4 linked regions of the Bdellovibrio bacteriovorus str. Tiberius genome follow. The protein of the gene in region 1 binds, or shares a complex with, the protein of each later gene. Links are inferred from orthologs where the notes say so. Each region holds a gene or a part of one and is shown in the gene's direction. Other genes may lie near its edges. The genes, in order: BDT_RS18790, BDT_RS15130, BDT_RS15105 and nuoD.

Evidence for each region.
Region 2: the proteins of BDT_RS18790 (region 1) and BDT_RS15130 are in contact, whole or in part, in a crystal structure (PDB 6Y11), measured with the Thermus thermophilus proteins. The link is inferred for Bdellovibrio bacteriovorus str. Tiberius from one-to-one orthologs. Residues at the interface, in WP_096411122.1 of Thermus thermophilus: Arg36, Val44, Arg45, Met46, Gly47, Pro48, Asn49, Arg50, Val51, Leu57, Gln58, Ala61, Asp62, Ile64, Lys65, Ile67, Phe68, Lys69, Glu70, Ile72, Val74, Glu223, Ala224, Glu225, His233, Thr234, Glu235, Tyr236, Ser237, Trp241; in WP_096411117.1 of Thermus thermophilus: Arg16, Glu17, Gly18, Leu24, Leu27, Val28, Trp30, Gly31, Arg32, Asn34, Ser35, Trp37, Thr54, Asp55, Ala56, Asp59, Ala61, Arg62, Phe63, Gly64, Glu66, Val67, Phe68, Arg69, Ala70, Ser71, Arg73, Gln74, Ala75, Asp76.
Region 3: the proteins of BDT_RS18790 (region 1) and BDT_RS15105 are in contact, whole or in part, in a cryo-EM structure (PDB 6ZJN), measured with the Thermus thermophilus proteins. The link is inferred for Bdellovibrio bacteriovorus str. Tiberius from one-to-one orthologs. Residues at the interface, in WP_096411122.1 of Thermus thermophilus: Arg41, Phe42, Val44, Arg45, Met46, Thr296, Tyr354; in WP_096411123.1 of Thermus thermophilus: Thr2, Leu3, Lys4, Leu6, Ser9, Thr13, Tyr16, Leu17, Val22, Thr23.
Region 4: the proteins of BDT_RS18790 (region 1) and nuoD are in contact, whole or in part, in a cryo-EM structure (PDB 6ZJN), measured with the Thermus thermophilus proteins. The link is inferred for Bdellovibrio bacteriovorus str. Tiberius from one-to-one orthologs. Residues at the interface, in WP_096411122.1 of Thermus thermophilus: Ala224, Glu225, Gln226, Glu227, Ala295, Trp297, Phe298, Arg299; in WP_223903221.1 of Thermus thermophilus: Pro35, Ser36, Asp139, Gly141, Ala142.

What each region holds. Positions count from the first base shown.
Region 1 is NC_019567.1:3,962,503-3,967,644, reverse strand. Bases 2,158-5,142 are described here. They hold BDT_RS18790 (complex I subunit 1/NuoH family protein), read left to right. Parts: upstream 2,158-3,066; coding sequence 3,067-4,218; downstream 4,219-5,142. Other genes in these bases: nuoL (NADH-quinone oxidoreductase subunit L), read left to right, coding at 5,106-5,142; nuoK (NADH-quinone oxidoreductase subunit NuoK), read left to right, coding at 4,754-5,077; BDT_RS18785 (NADH-quinone oxidoreductase subunit J), read left to right, coding at 4,228-4,764; BDT_RS18795 (NADH-quinone oxidoreductase subunit A), read left to right, coding at 2,794-3,057; mfd (transcription-repair coupling factor), read right to left, coding at 2,158-2,565. Also shown: more of mfd, read right to left, coding at 1-2,157. UniProt on the Escherichia coli protein: NDH-1 shuttles electrons from NADH, via FMN and iron-sulfur (Fe-S) centers, to quinones in the respiratory chain. The immediate electron acceptor for the enzyme in this species is believed to be ubiquinone.
Region 2 is NC_019567.1:3,184,127-3,189,110, reverse strand. Bases 2,158-4,984 are described here. They hold BDT_RS15130 (NADH-quinone oxidoreductase subunit B), read left to right. Parts: upstream 2,158-3,223; coding sequence 3,224-3,745; downstream 3,746-4,984. Other genes in these bases: nuoD (NADH dehydrogenase (quinone) subunit D), read left to right, coding at 3,732-4,984; BDT_RS15135 (S8 family peptidase), read right to left, coding at 2,158-2,986. Also shown: bufB (MNIO family bufferin maturase), read right to left, coding at 1-748; BDT_RS15140 (YceI family protein), read right to left, coding at 757-1,362; more of BDT_RS15135, read right to left, coding at 1,568-2,157. UniProt on the Escherichia coli protein: NDH-1 shuttles electrons from NADH, via FMN and iron-sulfur (Fe-S) centers, to quinones in the respiratory chain. The immediate electron acceptor for the enzyme in this species is ubiquinone.
Region 3 is NC_019567.1:3,176,776-3,181,931, reverse strand. The notes cover bases 321-3,319. They hold BDT_RS15105 (NuoI/complex I 23 kDa subunit family protein), read left to right. Parts: upstream 321-1,557; coding sequence 1,558-2,082; downstream 2,083-3,319. Other genes in these bases: thpR (RNA 2',3'-cyclic phosphodiesterase), read right to left, coding at 2,676-3,305; BDT_RS15100 (Ig-like domain-containing protein), read left to right, coding at 2,334-2,726; BDT_RS15110 (2Fe-2S iron-sulfur cluster-binding protein), read left to right, coding at 321-1,561. Also shown: NADH-quinone oxidoreductase subunit NuoF, read left to right, coding at 1-12; more of BDT_RS15110, read left to right, coding at 1-320; BDT_RS15090 (TerC family protein), read right to left, coding at 3,357-4,334; BDT_RS15085 (LysR family transcriptional regulator), read left to right, coding at 4,430-5,156. UniProt on the Escherichia coli protein: NDH-1 shuttles electrons from NADH, via FMN and iron-sulfur (Fe-S) centers, to quinones in the respiratory chain. The immediate electron acceptor for the enzyme in this species is believed to be ubiquinone.
Region 4 is NC_019567.1:3,182,508-3,186,037, reverse strand. The notes cover bases 1-2,999. They hold nuoD (NADH dehydrogenase (quinone) subunit D), read left to right. Parts: upstream 1-658; coding sequence 659-2,341; downstream 2,342-2,999. Other genes in these bases: nuoF (NADH-quinone oxidoreductase subunit NuoF), read left to right, coding at 2,826-2,999; BDT_RS15120 (complex I 24 kDa subunit family protein), read left to right, coding at 2,353-2,826; BDT_RS15130 (NADH-quinone oxidoreductase subunit B), read left to right, coding at 151-672. In the rest of the region: more of nuoF, read left to right, coding at 3,000-3,530.

The sequences.
Region 1 (5,142 bases):
GGATTCAATGCGGTTATGGATAAAATACACCTGACCACCGCGGGAAATTTCAGCCGTCACGGCTTTGCGGATGGTTTCGGCATCAAACTTTGTCACAAAGGTGCGGGTCGGCAGACGATCCACCGGCGCGGTGTTGATTAAACTTAAATCGCGAATCCCGACTAGCGCCATGTTCAGGGTGCGCGGAATCGGCGTTGCTGACAGTGTCAGGGTGTCGACGCTGGTTTTGATTTTTTTGATTTTCTCTTTATGTGTGACGCCGAACTTTTGTTCTTCGTCGATAATCAAAAGACCTAAATCCTTGTAAGCAATCGATGACCCCAGCAATTTGTGGGTGCCGACGATCAAATCAACTTTTCCGTCTTTCAAATCCTGCAAAGTCTTTTTCACTTCGGCGGGAGTCACGAAACGATTCAGCACGCGGATGTCCACGGGCCAGCCTTCGAAGCGTTTTTTGAAGGTTTCAAAGTGCTGGAAGGTCAACACAGTCGTCGGCGCCAGCACCGCCACTTGTTTGCGGGCTTGAATGGCAAAGAAGGCGGCCCTCATTGCGACTTCGGTTTTACCAAAGCCCACATCACCGCAAACCAGACGATCCATGGGCTTCGTGGATTTTAAATCTTTGCGGATGTCATTGATGGCGCGAAGCTGATCGTCGGTTTCCTCGTAAGGGAAGCCGTTATCAAACATCAGCACTTCATCTTCTTTGATCACAAAAGCCGGGCGGTGCATTTCTGCGCGCTTGGCATAAAGAGCCAGCAAGTCCGCGGCGATGTCGCGCACATGGGATTTGACCTTGGCTTTGGTTTTTTCCCAGGCTGTGCCGCCCAGTTTGTCCAGGATGCTGGTGCCAGCACCCGAGAACTTTTGCAGCTGACCTACGCGGTACACGGGCAGATAAAGTTTGTCTTTATCCTTATAGCCGACCTGAATGTATTCAGATTCGACGCCGCTGATATTCATGATCTTCAGGCCTTCGTACTGGCCGATCCCGTGCTTGGTGTGAACAACCAGATCACCCGGTTTCAAATCACCGAAGGAAAGACGCTTGGCCTGCTTTTGGAAATCCTGGGCGCCACTGGATTCTTTAGAGCGCTGTTTTTTACCATAGAAGTCCTCATCGCGCAGGAAGATGATCTTTTCTTCCTCCAGGCGCAGGCTCTCAGCCAGGTAACGGGGCACGATGTGAACGATGTTTTGTTCACGATCCTGTTCCTGCAGCCACGAATCCCAGCGGTATTCATCGCTGCTGGTGCGAACGGCTTTTAGCTCCAGCTTTTCAAACACCAAAGACAACCGGTCGATATGGGACTGATTTTTGGTGCTGACAAAGATGCGATAACCCTCATCACGCCAGCGATGAAGTTTGTTGGCCGCAGCCTGCAACCACGGTTCGGTGCCGACCGCGTTGGCTAATGCCAGGTTTGTAAAATCCTGAGTCATTGCCGTACGATACTCAACCCGGGAATCATCCGAGTTTTCTTCGTCGAAATATTCCAGGGAAGAAAAATACACCTGACGCGAGTTCAGCGGATAGGCCAAAGTTTCAAAGTTCACGTAGATGTCTTCAAGCTCAGGGCGGATCACGTGAGCGTCGCTGGTGCGGTGATCGGCTTTTAGTTCCCCCCACATTTCATCCGCACAGCGCGAGATCTCCACCGGATCCAGGAACCACAGATTCAAAGCGCCCGGGAAATGATCGGCCGGCGTGGCAAGTTCGCCATAGAAATAAGGAAGCAGGAATTCAATGCCCGGAAAGGCATTCTTTAGCACCAGAGATCGCAGGGTTTCTTCGGCTTCAGCCTTGTCCACCTTGCGGTCCTCAAGCGAGGCGCGCACCCGTTGCAAAAGTCTTTCATGGGTTTCGTCGCGATAAAGAACTTCGCGGGCCGGAGTCAGAACAAAGGATTGAATTTCGTCCGAGCTTCTTTGATCCGCCACACTGAAATGACGAAGGCTTTCCACCTGATCGCCGAACAGATCCATGCGCACGGGTTGATTTTCGGTGGGTGGATAGATGTCCACGATACCACCGCGAACCGCAAACTGACCCTTGTCTTCAACCATCGGAGCCGCGGTGTAACCTAAGGACGAGAAATAGTCCGAAAGGTTCTCGGGAAGCTCATCTCCGGCGCGAACGGTTTTGGAGTGATCCTTCAGGATCTTCATCGGAAGGGTTTTCTGCATCAGCGCGTCAACTGAGGATATGAAGATTTCTCCGGCTTTGGCGACTTGAGCTTTTGCCAGGAAGCGAACCCGGTCTGCGACGACTTGGGTGTTGGGATAGAGTCCGGAGTAGGGTGAAACATCGAAAGCGGGCAGAATATGACTATGACGACTCGGGTCGAAGAACTCCAGCAAGGCTTGCAAGGTCACCGCTTCACGATGACTGCCAGTCACAACAAGATGCGGCAAGCCGTTGATTTTTTTAGAGTAAGTCTGCGACAAAAAGTAAGCAAGTGCCAGCGGAGACGCCGCCCCGGTGACTTGAATCTTTCCGCGAGTTGTTTCAAAGGCTCTTTCCAGGATGGATTCGAGTCTTGTGTGAGTGCTTTCGGCTTTCATTTGGTGGGCTCATCTTGCCACGCTTATCGCCTTGTTTCCATTCATATTTCTTGGTTTTCACTGACGACACATATATAACTAATTGAAATCCAAATAATAACGACAACTTTGGAGGGACTAGTGCCACTCGGTGGAGTCATATTCATCGTCATTTTCATTGCTCTTTTTGGAGCCTTTTTAGTTTGGCTTGCTGCCAATATTACTGGGACAAAACCGGTATACAACCCTGTGAAGTACGAGCCTTACGAGTGCGGTATTCCTGGTATTGAGAAAAAGGAGACAAAGATTTCTGTTAAGTACTATCTGACAGCGATCCTGTTCATCCTTTTCGATATCGAGATTATCTTCATGTACCCTTGGGCGATTTCATTCCGTGAGTTCATCGCGACAGGCGGAGGCACATTTGTCTTCGTTTCCATGATGATCTTCATCGCGATCTTCATCTTCGGGCTGTTCTGGGAAGTTAAATCTAAAGCTTTGGAATGGGACTAAGCGATGGGAATGGGTAAAGATATTTTCGAAATAACCGTCAACGGTTTAAAACTGGTCGTCATCTTCCTGATGATGGTTCAGGCAGTGCCTATTTTGGTATGGCTTGAGCGCCGTGGTTCCGCCTTCATTCAGGATCGTCTGGGTCCGAACCGCGTGGGTCCTCTGGGTCTCGTGCAGCTTCTTGCCGATGCGGTGAAGTTCCTGAACAAGGAAAACTTCATGCCGCAAACGGCGAAGCCGTTCCTGTACTATGCGGCTCCGATCTTCGCGTTGATTCCGGGTGCAGTGGCTTTCTCTGCGATTCCGCTTTCTTCTCCGATTCAGGTAGGCACCTTTGAAATGTTCGGCTCCACTTGGGGTCCTTACACTTTCCTGGTTCAGGGCTATGATATCGGCGTGGGCATCGTGTTCATCCTGGGCGTCAGCTCATTGGCTGCTTACACATTGCTGATGGCGGGCTGGGGTTCCGGCAACAAGTACACCCTGATGGGTGCGCTTCGTGCTTCCGCACAAACGATTTCCTACGAACTGGCATTGGGTCTTTCCATTGTGGGTGTGATCATGCTTTATGGCACGTTCAACCTGACGGAAATGACACTGGCTCAGCAGGGTCCTTTGGCGTTCTCTTTCCTGGGTCACACAATCACCGCAAACTGGCTGCCAAACTGGGGTATTTTCTATCAACCAGTGGGGGCTTTGTTGTTCTTCTCGGCCGCGTTTGCGGAATCCAACCGTCTGCCATTTGACTTGGCGGAAGGTGAATCCGAGCTGGTGGGTGGTTTCCACACTGAGTACGGCGGTTTCAAATTCAACATGTTCTTCATCGGGGAATACGGTCACATGATGATCGCTTCCGGTCTGATGGTGCTGTTCTTCTTCGGTGGTTACACGATTCCTTACGTGTCTGTGGCTGAACTGAATGAATGGGCGGCGGGTGTTGCTTCCACAGCCGGCACGGCAAGTGCTTTGGTCGCGTTGATCCATTTCCTGGTGTTCAACATCAAGTTTGGTTTCTTCATGTGGGTCTTCATCTGGGTACGTTGGACTTTGCCTCGTTTCCGTTACGATCAGCTGATGGATCTGGGCTGGAAGACGATGCTTCCTTGGGCTTTGGCAAACACCATTATCACAGCCTTTGTGATCTACATCGCATCTTTGTAAGGAGTTAAAATGACAGCAGATGCATTTCTTTTCTGGTTTTTAGCGTTTGTCACTCTGGCTTCCGGCCTTAGTGTCATTTTGATGTCCAATCCGATCTATTCCGCTTTGTGCCTGGCGATGACCATGGTGGGAATCTCCGCCTTGTTCGTGACTCTGAATGCCTACTTTATCGCGGGCGTTCAGCTGATTGTTTACGCCGGTGCGGTCATGGTTTTGTTCACGATGGTGATCATGCTCTTCGACTTGAAAAAAGACGTTCAGGCCTTCACTCGTGGCAAGTTCACGGGTGTGGTTAAAATCGCCTCTGTCGGCCTGTTTGCAGGCTTGGTCGTGGGTGCTATCGCCATGTCGGTGAATCTGATGGGTGAAAAAACCACAGACAATCCGGTGCTGGTGGGTACAGGCATGGAATCAACCAAAGCTTTGGGACAGATCTTGTTCACCAAATACATCTTCGGATTTGAGGCTTTGGGCGTTCTTCTTCTGGTAATTGCAGTGGGTGCCGTTGCTTTGGCGCGCAGTAAAGGTGGAACACATGAACACTGAGTTCATCAATAATATCGGCCTGACTCATTACTTGGTTCTGGCTGCACTTTTGTTTGTTATGGGTATGGCGGGCGTTCTTCTTCGCCGTAACGTGATCGTTCTTTTGATGTCCATCGAGTTGATGCTGAACTCTGTGAATCTGACTTTCGTGGCTTTCAGTAAATACCTGGGCCTGCTGGATGGTCACATCATGGTGTTCTTCGTTATGACTATCGCGGCTGCGGAAGCGGCAGTGGGTCTGGCGCTGGCAGTATCCATCTTTAAACGATTCAACGAAGTGAACATCCGCTTCTTTGAGCATTTGAAAGGATAGGGGATAAGCTGTGAATCATTCTCTATTAATGGCAGTCCTGATTCTGGCTCCTTTTGTTGGTTTCC
Region 2 (4,984 bases), 780 kb from region 1 along the record:
GTTCAATCAGCACCGGCAGGTGACGAACCTGCGGAGCCAGCATTTTAAACAGATCCCACACCTGTGACGGGATCTCCTGCGAGTGGGTGTCGTACAGGAAGTCGCCATAATCACTTGGGCCGGACAGATGGATTTGCGCCACGCGGTCCAGTGGGATGTGGTTGATAAAGTATTTCGGGTCAAAGCCGTGGTTGCGTGAATTCACATAGATGTTGTTCACATCCAGCAGCAGCGCGCAGCCGGAACGCTTGCTGACTTCAGAAATGAAATCCCATTCGTTCATGTGGCTGTGATGATAACTGATATAGGTCGAAATATTTTCAAGCACCAAAGCCCGGCGCAGAAAGTTCTGCACAAAATCGATGTTGTTCACCAGGGTCTGCAGGCTGTCTTCGGTGAAGGGGATCGGCAGCAGGTTGTGGAAGTTCTGACCCGAGATCGAGTTCCACGACATGTGATCTGAAACAATGAATGGTTCCACCCGGTCGATCAGTTCGCGCAACCCCTGCAGATAGTCCACGCGGATGCCTTCCGGCGCACCGATGTTCATCGAAATCCCGTGCAGGGCCACGGGATAGTCCTGGCGGATGGTTTGCAGCATTTCCATGGAGCGCCCATGGGTGTGAATGTAGGTTTCCGTCTGGGCCTCGAACCACGCCACCTCTGTGGAAGGACGCTGCTCAAGATAAGGAAAATGCGGGGCCCGCAGGCCCATGCCCACCTTGTGGGAGAAACTGGAATTTTGCATGAGGGCCTCTATTTTTTTGGAGCTGTTGGGGCTGCTGCGACCTTGGCTTCGCCGTCGATTTCGATTTTGATTTTGTCGCCGACAACAAAGCCGCCTTTATCCATGGCTTTGTTCCAGTTCAGGCCGAAGTCCTTGCGGTTGACTTCGCCTTCGGCTTCAAAGGTGATCACGCGGTTGCCCCATGGATCCGTGACAGCGCCGTTATAGTCCACATCAAGTGTGACCTTTTTGGTGATCCCGCGGATGGTCAGGTCGCCTTCCACTTTGTCGGGTTTGTTTTTGTCGTATTTTACATTGGTGGATTTGAAAGTCATTTCCGGGAACTTTGCCACATCAAAGAAGTCCGGACTGCGCATGTGTTTGTCGCGATCGGCTTCATTGGTGTTGATCGATTCGGTTTTGATGGTCACGTTGATGTCGCTCAACTTCATGGATTTTTCATCGAACTCGAAAGTGCCGCTGACTTGATCGAAGCGGCCTTTGACTTTTGAGACCATCAAGTGCGGAGCTGTGAAGGAAACATTCGTGTGCGCTTTATCCACGTCAAACTTGGTGGCATAGGCTGTGGTCGTAACCAAAGATGTTGCGATGACGGAAAAAAGCAGGGTGCGCATACAGTATCCTTTCAGTTGTTCGTAATGTGCCCACGAGCTTGGGCAGATATCTACTAACTGTTTTGGATGGGCTGAACTTTTACAAATTAAGATGCTGAAAGTTTTTAAGATCGGAACAGAAGAGAAAATCCGGGATGTTGCGTGACAGATTTTGGGCAAAAAAAAGCCCGGTGCTTTGTCGGCACCGGGCTTTGAATTTCAGAACTTAGTAGTTCATCAAAGCTTTCACATCAAGCTTGCCGCCTGACACGGATTTGCGATCAAGAGCGTTGATCTTGCGAGCAGATCCGATGATCGCCGCTTTTACATCCTGCCAGGATTTTTCCGGGTGGGCAGACCAGTAAAGTGCCGCTGCACCAGCAACGTGAGGCGCTGCCATGGATGTACCATCCCAAGTGGCTTTGAAGCCAAATTTATCGATAACAGTATCGCTGTAGCTTTGTGCCACAGTCGTGGAATAAACCTTCACGCCCGGAGCACCGATATCCACAGACTTCTGACCCCAGTTAGAGAAAGAACCCAGACGGTCGGAAGAATCCAATGCCGCCACAGAGATGATGATGTCATGATCATAAGACGCAGGGTAAGCCGGAAGCTTGTCTGTATCGTTATCATAACCCACACCGCGGTGACCGTTACCAGCCGCTGCGATGAACAGAACACCTTTGTCCTGAGCGTATTGAACAGCATCACGCAAAGCCTGATTTTCAGGAGCGCCAGGCTCTTCACCTTCAGAACCCCATGAGTTGTTCATGATTTTCGCGCCGTTATCAACTGCATAGCGGATGGATTTGATCGCATCAGCCGTGGTCCCGCCGCCAGTCATGCCGATGAAACGCAAAGACATGATTTTCACATTCGGTGCCACGCCAGCAATACCTTTGCCGTTGTCGCCACGAGCTGCCACGTTGCCAGCACAGTGAGTACCGTGACCCGGATTGCCACCTTTGAACAAACCGTCCAAAGAATCCACCGCAAGGTCATAAGGTTTATTGTCGTTGGTCACAAAGTCCCAGCCGATCACGTCGTCGATGTAACCGTTACCGTCATCGTCGATGCCGTTGTCAGGGATTTCGCCGGCGTTTCTCCAAAGATTTGGCAGAAGGTCTTCGTGAGTATAGTCGACACCAGTGTCGATAACCGCCACGATCATTTCCGGATTGCCTTTGGTCACTTTCCAGCCGTCAATCACACCGATATCCAGCATGCCCCACTGTTTGGAGAACAAAGGATCTGCCCCGGTCGTTGGTTGCGGAGCGTCAGGAATCGCCGGGTTGTCCTGGCGAGCGGCTGCACGAAGCTGAGGATTTCTTGAAAGCATCTTTGCCAAAGCGGCACGGCGAAGAGGATCTTCGATTTTATAATCTTCCAAAAGGGAGATTTTGTAGTTCGGTTGAACGTACTCGATTGCCGGATTCTTTTCCAAAGATTGAAGGCTCATGCGGCGGGGAGCTTGAACGCGAACCCAGGATTCGCTCAATTTTTCGACTTTTGCGCCCTGAATTTCCAATTCGACGAAGCCAGGTGCCAGTTTAATAAGCAAATCTTGCTTTTGAGAGTTGGCAGATGCCACTCCGGACAAAGCAAGAATGGCAGAAGCAACGTACAGTGCCATCTTCTTCATGTGGGTTTTCTCCTATTGTTTAAGCTCCCTAAAGTTTGTGGTTAAACGACAGGAGAATCAATTTCATTTGGCCCACTTTGGAAAGGCGCGTTGAAGAAATCGGCGAGGGCCGCCAATATATATATCTAGTTGTCAGGATTACGGTTTTTCAGTAACTACTTAATGATAGCTAAATGAAATTGCAGAGGTGTATTTATGCACAATGAACAAGTGCAGGGTTTGGTATCTCACGATGGGATGACCGGAACCCAAGCTGTAGATGATATGTCGCGAGGTTTTGCTTTCACGTCAAAGCTTGATGCTATTGTTGCGTGGGGAAGAAAAAACTCTCTGTGGCCAATGCCGTACGGTACTGCTTGTTGCGGTATCGAGTTCATGTCCGTGATGGGTCCCAAGTATGACTTGGCTCGTTTCGGTGCGGAAGTGGCGCGCTTCTCTCCACGTCAGGCGGACTTGCTTGTCGTCGCGGGAACCATCACCGAGAAAATGGCTCCGGTGATCGTGCGTATCTATCAGCAGATGCTGGAACCCAAATACGTGTTGTCCATGGGCGCTTGCGCAAGCTCCGGTGGTTTCTACCGTGCTTACCACGTTCTTCAGGGCGTTGATAAAGTCATCCCTGTCGACGTTTACATCCCGGGTTGCCCTCCGACACCAGAAGCGGTGATGGACGGTATCATGGCTTTGCAGCGTATGATCGCGACACATCAACCACGCCCTTGGAAAGACAACTGGAAGAGCCCATATGAACAAGCTTGAAAATCTGAAACAGCTTCTGGCTGGCAAATTTAAAATTGAGAACTTCAAGTTCACTCACGCTGTTGGCGATGACGTGATTGAAGTTCCTAAAGAAGACGCTCCGGCGCTGTTGTTGTTCCTTCGTGAAAGCGGCCAGTTCGATTTCCTGATGGACGTGTGCGGTGCGGACTATCCAAGCCGTGAAAAGCGTTTTGACGTTGTTTACAACCTGTTTAACTCCAAAGACTCTTCTCGTCTGCGCGTGAAAGCGCAAGTGGGTGAGGGCGAGTCCATCGGTACAGTGATTCCCGCTTACCGTGGTGCTGACTGGTTCGAACGTGAAGCGTACGACATGTACGGTATCATCTTCGACGGTCACCCGAACCTGCGCAAAATCCTGACTCACCACCAGTTCGTGGGTCACCCTTTGCGCAAGGACTACGATGCGAACAATCAGCAGGCGTGCACAAACTCCCTGCCGATCCATTTCAACAACGAGCCGGGCTCTCCTGGTGACGTATTGAATGACAAGTATCTTCCATTGAACATCGGTCCTTCCCATACAGCGATGCACGGAACTTTGCGTGTGATGGCTGAAATGGACGGCGAGACGATCATCCGTTGCAACAACGAGATTGGTTACCTGCACCGTTGTTTCGAAAAAATGGCAGAGACTCACCCGTACAATCAGGTGATCCCTTACACAGACCGTCTGAACTACTGCTCTGCTCCGATGAACAATATCGGTTACTGCAAAGCGGTTGAAAGACTTTTGGGCGTGGAAATCCCGCCAAAAGCGCAGGCGATGCGTGTAATTCTGGCTGAACTTTCCCGTATCATCGATCACACGATCGCAATCGGTACTGGCGCGATGGACTTGGGGGCTTTGACCAGCTTCTTCTATATGTTCGGTATGCGTGAAAAAGTTTACGGTCTGTTTGAAAAACTTTGCGGTGCCCGTCTGACAGTGTCCATGACCCGTATCGGTGGTATGGCTCAGGATGCGCCGGAAGGCTGGTTCGACGAAGTTCTGGCTCTTTGCAAAGAAATCCGCAAAGGCACAGACGAAATGGCGGCGATGGTTGTTGATAATAAAATCTTCATCCAGCGTACTAAAAACGTCTGCCCGGTTTCTGCTCAGGATGCGATCCAGTGGGGTTACACCGGTCCGTTGCTGCGTGCCGCGGGTGTGAACCTGGATTTGCGTAAAGCTCAGCCATACTATGGTTACGACGCTTTGGATTTTGATGTTCCAGTTGG
Region 3 (5,156 bases), 780 kb from region 1 along the record:
ATGCACCATTAATGGCAAAGAAGTCGAAGTAAAAGAAGGCACGTCGATCATCGAGGCGATGCAACAGTCTGGCGATCGTATCGCTCACTATTGCTGGCACCCGGGTCTGTCTGTAGCCGGTGTTTGTCGTCTTTGCGTGGTGGAGATCGAAGGAAATCCACGCGTTCAGATCGCATGTAACACCATGGTTACTGAGGGTATGAAGGTCAACAACACGTCTGAAAAAGTTAAAGACGCTGTAAAGTGGGGCCTGGACTTCCACTTGATCAATCACCCGCTGGATTGCCCGATTTGCGATCAGGCCGGCGAGTGCGGTCTGCAGGATCAGTACATGGAGTACGGCAAGTACGATCCAGAGATGGCTGAAGCAAAAGTTAAAAAGCACAAAGTTGTGGATTTGGGACCAACTGTGGTTCTGGATTCCGAGCGTTGCATTCTTTGCTCCCGCTGCGTGCGTTTCACGGAAGAAGTTTCCAAGACCAACGAGTTGGGCTTGTTCAACCGTGGTGATCGCACTGAAATCGGCACTCACGACGGCATGCTTTTGGACAATAAATACTCTTTGAACACTGTCGACATCTGCCCGGTGGGTGCGTTGACGTCCAAAGACTTCCGTTTCCGTCAGCGCGTTTGGTATCTAAAAGACGGCGACAGCGTTTGTAACGGTTGCTCCACTGGTTGCAACATCAAGGTTTACTACAACAAAGAAGGCCTGTTCCGTATCAAGCCTGTTTACAATGAACAGGTGAACGGTCACTGGATGTGCGACAGCGGTCGTAACGCCTATAAATTCGTAAACCGTGAAGCACGCCTTGTTAAAGGTGTTGTTGCCGGGAAAGAAATGGCTCCAGGCGCGGCAGCGAAAAGCGCAAGCGAAGTTCTGAAAAGCACTTCCGGCGATGCTTTGGCGCTTGTTTTGACAGCTCAGTACACTGTTGAAGAGTACGAAGCGATCATCAAGACGTTTGTTGAAGAATTCAAAACCAAAAAAGTGTTCTTCTGGGTTAACAACAAAGAGACTTTCGACACCTTCGACGGTTTGTTGTCTCGCGGAGACAAGAACCCGAACACCAAAGGTCTTTTGAAAGTTATGGAAAAGTACGGCATCACGTCCACTTGGGCTGATCTGTCTGCAGGTCTTGCAAACGGCTCAATCAAAACTGTGGTTGTGGCGGGTCCGGAAAACCAAGCGGTATTCCCAGATTACAACGAAAGATTGAAAGAGCTTTCCAAAGCTCAGAATCTGATCTGGATGCAAGCGGGTAAAAACGACGCTTTGACGGCTTTGACTGGCAACGTTTGGATCATTCCAATGAAAACGTTCGTGGAAAAAGACGGCACATTCATCAACTTCTCCGGTCTTGAACAGAAGATCAAGAAAGTGACGAATGTGGTTTCTGAAGCGCTGACTTTGACAGAGGCGACTTTGTTGATGGTTGGCAAGAATCTGGCTCTTCCGACGGCAAATGCGGCATTCATGCCGAACAACCAGCGTGACGATCAGGTGACTTTGGAAGCTCGTAAAAAGAATGAGTTCGTGTTCAGAAGAGGTAGCCTATGAGCGTAATGCAGAACAACTCTGAAAAGTCGAAGTGGTTCCTGCCGGGGATCCTGGGTGGTCTGGCAACGACCATGAAGCACTTGCTGAAGAACTTGTTCAATCAGAAGAAAATGATGACCCTGAACTATCCAGAGGAGAAGTATGAGTACTCTCCTCGTTTCAAGGGCAATCACGTTCTGACGGTTAAAAAAGACGGTTCTTTGCGTTGCACGGCTTGTATGCTTTGCGCGACCAACTGTCCTGCAGAATGTATCAAGATCACGGCGGCGGAACACAACGACCCAGCGGTCGAAAAGTTTCCGATCAGCTACGAGATCGACATTCTTCGCTGCGTATTCTGCGGTTTCTGTGAAGAAGCCTGCCCGGTGGATGCAATCCGTTTGGGCCCTGAATGGCAGACTCCAGGCGTGAATGGTGCAAACTTCATCTACGACATCAATCATCTGGCATACCGTCCAAATCTTAAGGGCGGCATCCTGACTCACGTCGACGATCAAGAACGCCACAAAGCCGGCATCTAAGCCGCGGCTGATGAAAAAGGCCCATCCGACTTCGTTGTCGGGGCGCCGCTTTCTCTCCGACGTGCTAGGAGCACGCCTCCGTTTCAGCGGAGCCCCTCCGCCTCGCGGCTGAACCTTTTTGATCAGCCGCTAAAAGGTGCCTGGTGACTTTTTACATCTACAATGCGTCAAAAAGGGAGTCGAAAGACTCCCTTTTTGTTTGCCCGCGCTTTGGTTCCCCTGCCAGACTTAAGTCATAGAAGGGGGATTCTATGAAAAAGTTTTTGATGGCGATCGCTTTGGTTTTGGCTCCGGCATTTGCTTTGGCGGATGTGGCTGTTCAGCCGCTGAATCTTGAAACGAAAGCTCTGGATCAGTATCTTAATTATAACTTCGGGACTTCTTTTGTTCATTCTGCCAGATTTCAGGATTTCATTCTGACGGCCAACGGCCCTGATTCCACATTCATTCGTGGTATCAGTGTTCAGGGTTCTTTCGCATATCGCGTGAACACCAACTGCCCGCAGATCCTTATGCCGGGGCAGCAGTGTGTGATCCGTGTGATTTTCAGCCCCTCCACGACAGGTGGTCACTGGGGTGATGTCACTGTTCACCTACGTGAAAGTAATATCTATATCCGTTTGTTCGGGAACGCCATCCGCTAGGTCGGCGCTTCCGGTCAGCTTGCAACGGGCGAGGGGCTTGTACACTGGGAAGGCCCCTTGCAGTGTTGATTCATACAACACGATTTCCGTGACATGAATTTTGCCGAAACTTTTGCGTTTAAACGGCGAGATCATATCCTTCACACTTCGCGGATTGCGAAGTCTTCCAAAAGTCAGATGCGGTGAAAATGCCCGCTCTTCAATTTGCGGCAGCAGATTTTTTTCCACCAGCTCGCGATCCAGAGCTTCTTTGAATTCATTCAGACTTCTTTTGTTCTGCACACCCAGCCACAGAACCCGGGCGTCGTGTTCGTTTGAAAACGCACCGACATCCTCGATCTTCAGATCAAACGGGGCAAAGTTCTGGCACACGCTGGCCAGCGCTTCGGCAACCTTTTGAACTTCGTCTTCGGGGCGGTCACCTAAAAAAGTAATAGTGACGTGGTAGTTGTCCGTCGGGACCCACTTCACGATTATTTCACGGCGATCAGCATTGATTTTGAGTTTCTTTAAGGTCGGCAGAAAGGTGTCTGCCAAAGGATCGGTAGCGTTGAGAGCAAGGAACAGTCGTCTGGTCATAAAGCCCCCTCATAACTATGATCGCTGTTATGAGGGGGCTTGTCTAATGGATTAAGCTTCTTTTTTCGGGAACATCAGGGAAGCGGCAATAGAGCCACCGATGAACGCGAAAATGATTCCCAAAGAGATGCCAATCGGGAAGTGGCCGCCGAACAACTTGTTCAGCCATACCATCTTCAGGCCGACAAAGATCAGGGTCAGAGCCAGGCCGTACTTCAGCAGGTGGAATTTATCAACCACACCCGCCAGCAGGAAGTACAGGGAACGCAGACCCAGGATCGCAAAGATGTTGGATGTGAACACCAGCAAAGGCTCTTTCGTGATAGCGAAGATCGCCGGCACGGAATCCACCGCAAAGATGATGTCCGTGAACTCCAGGAACACCAGGGCAATAAACAATGGAGTCGCCAGTTTCACGCCGTTTTCTTTGATGAAGAAATGATCTTCATGCATGCGATCCGCAACGCGAATATGCTTTTTAAGCCATTTGATCAGCCAGTTTTGGGACGGGTCGACCTCTTTGTCCGGCTGGAACATCATCTTCACACCAGTGATGATCAGGAATGCACCAAAGATCAGAACCACAGCCTGGTATTGCATCAGGACGGAACCAAGCGCGATGAAGATCGCACGGAAGATCAGGGCGCCCAGGATACCATAGAACAGCACGCGGTGCTGGTACTTGGCCGGGACCGAGAAGAAGCTAAAGACCACGACAAACACGAAAATGTTATCGATGGACAGCGACTTTTCAATCACATAGCCGGTCAGGAACTCCAGCCCCACCTGTTTGGCGATGGCGGGCGTTTCGGGGTAAAGATGCAGGGTGTAGTAGTACAAACCCAGATTGAACAGCATCGCGATGGACACCCAAACAATCGACCAGATCGTGGCTTCCTTGAAACTCACCGTATGTGAGTGTTTATGAAATACGCCCAGATCCAGGGCAAGCATACCTATGACAAAGGCGATGAAACCTGCGTAAAACCACCAGAAGTCAGCAAAAGGGAATAGTAACGTTTCGGACACAGTAAAACCTCCAGAGCGCAGTATAAAGACTTTTGGATGTTTTAAAAATTAGATATTCTTTATTAAGTTATTCGCTAAAAGCAATGAGGTGAAACATGCCCGTTCGTATCGAAAATCAGGTTCAATGGCTGAACTACCATCATCTGCACTATTTCCACGTTATTGCCAAAGAGGGCAGTATCGCCAAGGCCGCTGAAAAGCTGAACATGGGTCAACCGACTCTTAGTATTCAATTAAAGCAGCTGGAAGAGTCGTTGGGGAAGAATCTTTTTGAAAGACGCAAACAACGCCTGTTTTTGACAGAAGCCGGGAAGATTGCCTATGAATACGCCGATCAGGTGTTTCGCCTAGGGGCGGAAATGGTGGAGGTTCTGCAGGACCGTTTGCAGAACAACCGTGTGCACGTACAAATCGGAGCGCTGGACAGTGTACCCAAGCCGATCATTTCAGAAGTGGTGTTGCAGGCCTACAAACAAGGGAACTGTGCGGTTTCAGTTTTGGAAGGTGCCAGCAACGATTTGCTTCGCGAGCTCAGTGCCCATCAGATTGATCTGCTGCTTTCCAATTATCCTCCGAACGTGGACTTCCAGACTGTTTATGCCAAATCCATCGCAAAGCTTGATGTGGTTGTGTGTGCCTCGGCGAAGTACAAACATCTGCGTCGGGATTTTCCGTATTCACTGGAAGGTCAGCCGTTTATTTTCCCGACCATTCACAGTCGTCTGCGCCGTGATCTGGAACATTATTTCTCAATCAATGGCATTCGCGTGGACCGTATCGCAGAAACTCAGGACACCAGTTTGCAAAAGCTGCTGGGGCAAG
Region 4 (3,530 bases), 780 kb from region 1 along the record:
GCGTTGAAGAAATCGGCGAGGGCCGCCAATATATATATCTAGTTGTCAGGATTACGGTTTTTCAGTAACTACTTAATGATAGCTAAATGAAATTGCAGAGGTGTATTTATGCACAATGAACAAGTGCAGGGTTTGGTATCTCACGATGGGATGACCGGAACCCAAGCTGTAGATGATATGTCGCGAGGTTTTGCTTTCACGTCAAAGCTTGATGCTATTGTTGCGTGGGGAAGAAAAAACTCTCTGTGGCCAATGCCGTACGGTACTGCTTGTTGCGGTATCGAGTTCATGTCCGTGATGGGTCCCAAGTATGACTTGGCTCGTTTCGGTGCGGAAGTGGCGCGCTTCTCTCCACGTCAGGCGGACTTGCTTGTCGTCGCGGGAACCATCACCGAGAAAATGGCTCCGGTGATCGTGCGTATCTATCAGCAGATGCTGGAACCCAAATACGTGTTGTCCATGGGCGCTTGCGCAAGCTCCGGTGGTTTCTACCGTGCTTACCACGTTCTTCAGGGCGTTGATAAAGTCATCCCTGTCGACGTTTACATCCCGGGTTGCCCTCCGACACCAGAAGCGGTGATGGACGGTATCATGGCTTTGCAGCGTATGATCGCGACACATCAACCACGCCCTTGGAAAGACAACTGGAAGAGCCCATATGAACAAGCTTGAAAATCTGAAACAGCTTCTGGCTGGCAAATTTAAAATTGAGAACTTCAAGTTCACTCACGCTGTTGGCGATGACGTGATTGAAGTTCCTAAAGAAGACGCTCCGGCGCTGTTGTTGTTCCTTCGTGAAAGCGGCCAGTTCGATTTCCTGATGGACGTGTGCGGTGCGGACTATCCAAGCCGTGAAAAGCGTTTTGACGTTGTTTACAACCTGTTTAACTCCAAAGACTCTTCTCGTCTGCGCGTGAAAGCGCAAGTGGGTGAGGGCGAGTCCATCGGTACAGTGATTCCCGCTTACCGTGGTGCTGACTGGTTCGAACGTGAAGCGTACGACATGTACGGTATCATCTTCGACGGTCACCCGAACCTGCGCAAAATCCTGACTCACCACCAGTTCGTGGGTCACCCTTTGCGCAAGGACTACGATGCGAACAATCAGCAGGCGTGCACAAACTCCCTGCCGATCCATTTCAACAACGAGCCGGGCTCTCCTGGTGACGTATTGAATGACAAGTATCTTCCATTGAACATCGGTCCTTCCCATACAGCGATGCACGGAACTTTGCGTGTGATGGCTGAAATGGACGGCGAGACGATCATCCGTTGCAACAACGAGATTGGTTACCTGCACCGTTGTTTCGAAAAAATGGCAGAGACTCACCCGTACAATCAGGTGATCCCTTACACAGACCGTCTGAACTACTGCTCTGCTCCGATGAACAATATCGGTTACTGCAAAGCGGTTGAAAGACTTTTGGGCGTGGAAATCCCGCCAAAAGCGCAGGCGATGCGTGTAATTCTGGCTGAACTTTCCCGTATCATCGATCACACGATCGCAATCGGTACTGGCGCGATGGACTTGGGGGCTTTGACCAGCTTCTTCTATATGTTCGGTATGCGTGAAAAAGTTTACGGTCTGTTTGAAAAACTTTGCGGTGCCCGTCTGACAGTGTCCATGACCCGTATCGGTGGTATGGCTCAGGATGCGCCGGAAGGCTGGTTCGACGAAGTTCTGGCTCTTTGCAAAGAAATCCGCAAAGGCACAGACGAAATGGCGGCGATGGTTGTTGATAATAAAATCTTCATCCAGCGTACTAAAAACGTCTGCCCGGTTTCTGCTCAGGATGCGATCCAGTGGGGTTACACCGGTCCGTTGCTGCGTGCCGCGGGTGTGAACCTGGATTTGCGTAAAGCTCAGCCATACTATGGTTACGACGCTTTGGATTTTGATGTTCCAGTTGGAACCAACGGTGACATCTATGACCGTTACCTGGTTCGTTTCGAGGAAATGCGTCAGTCCGTTCGTATCATTGAACAAGTCTGCAAAAACGTTCCTGGTGGCGATTACACAATCCGCGACAAAGGCATCGTTCTTCCAGAGAAAAAAGACGTTTACGGCAACATCGAAGGTTTGATGAATCACTTCATGCTGATCATCAAAGGTCTTCGCCCACCAGTGGGTGAAGTTTACGATGCGACAGAGGCGGCCAACGGTGAGTTGGGCTTCTATCTGGTCAGCGATGGTTCCGCGAATCCTTACCGTTTGAAAGTTCGTCCACCTTGCTTCGCGATCTACCAGTCTTTCCCGACTGTGGTTAAGGGTGCGATGCTGGCCGATGCGATTGCAACGGTTGCTTCCATGAACCTTATTGCCGGCGAATTGGACCGCTAGAGGAAACAACGATGTTTAAATTGTCTGATTCTGGCTTGGCTGCAGTAAAAAGTGAACTGGCTCGCTACGAAGCGAAAGAGTCCGCTATTATTCCAAGTCTTTATGTTGCTCAAAAAGAAAACAACGGCTTCATCACGCCGGACATTATCCGCCACCTTTCCCAGGTGATGGATATTCCGGAAGCACGTATTAATGAAGTCTTCAAATTCTACACCATGTTCAACCAGAAGCCCGTGGGCAAGTACCACGTGCAGGTTTGCACGAACATCTCCTGCGCGCTTGAGGGCGGCCGTGAAATGGCAAGCCACATCTGCCATGAGCTGGGTGTAAAATACAATGAAGTCACTGCTGACGGTCGCTTCACAGTTTCCAAGGTCGAGTGCCTTGGTTCCTGCGGAACTGCGCCGATGATGCAGGTGAATGACACCTATCATGAAAAGCTGACTCCAGAGACAGCGATGAATCTGTTGAGAGGTATGAAATAATGTCTGAAGTAAAAGTGCTTACAGAATTCTACCACCTGCCTGAATATCAAACTTTGGCGGGCTACAAAGCCAAGGGTGGTTACGAAACTCTTCATAAAGCCTTCAAAATGCAACCTCAGCAGATTATCGATGAAGTGAAAGCTTCCGGTCTGCGCGGTCGTGGTGGTGCGGGTTTCCCAACGGGTATGAAGTGGGGCTTTTTGCCGAAAAACGGCGAGCCACGCTATCTTCTGTGCAACGCCGATGAAGGTGAGCCAGGGACTTTCAAAGACCGTATGATGATGGAGCGTGCTCCACATCAATTGATCGAAGGCATGATCATTTCTGCTTTCGCGATCGGTTCCAATAAAGGTTACATCTATGTTCGTGGCGAATACGTATTCCCGATTGAATGCCTGAACAAGGCGATCAAGGAGGCTTACGCTGCCGGTCTTCTGGGTAAAAACATCCTGGGTTCCGGTTTTGATTTCGATCTGGATGTTTACCGTGGCGCGGGTGCTTATATCTGCGGTGAGGAAACAGGCATGATTTCCTCTTTGGAAGGTCTTAAAGGCCAGCCAAAATTGAAACCGCCATTCCCGGCAGTTCAGGGTTACCTGAGAAAGCCAACCATCGTGAACAACGTGGAAACTTTGGCGGCTGTGACTTACATCATTAAAGACGGCGCTCAAGTCTATCGTAAACACGGGACTGAAAAGTCCGCT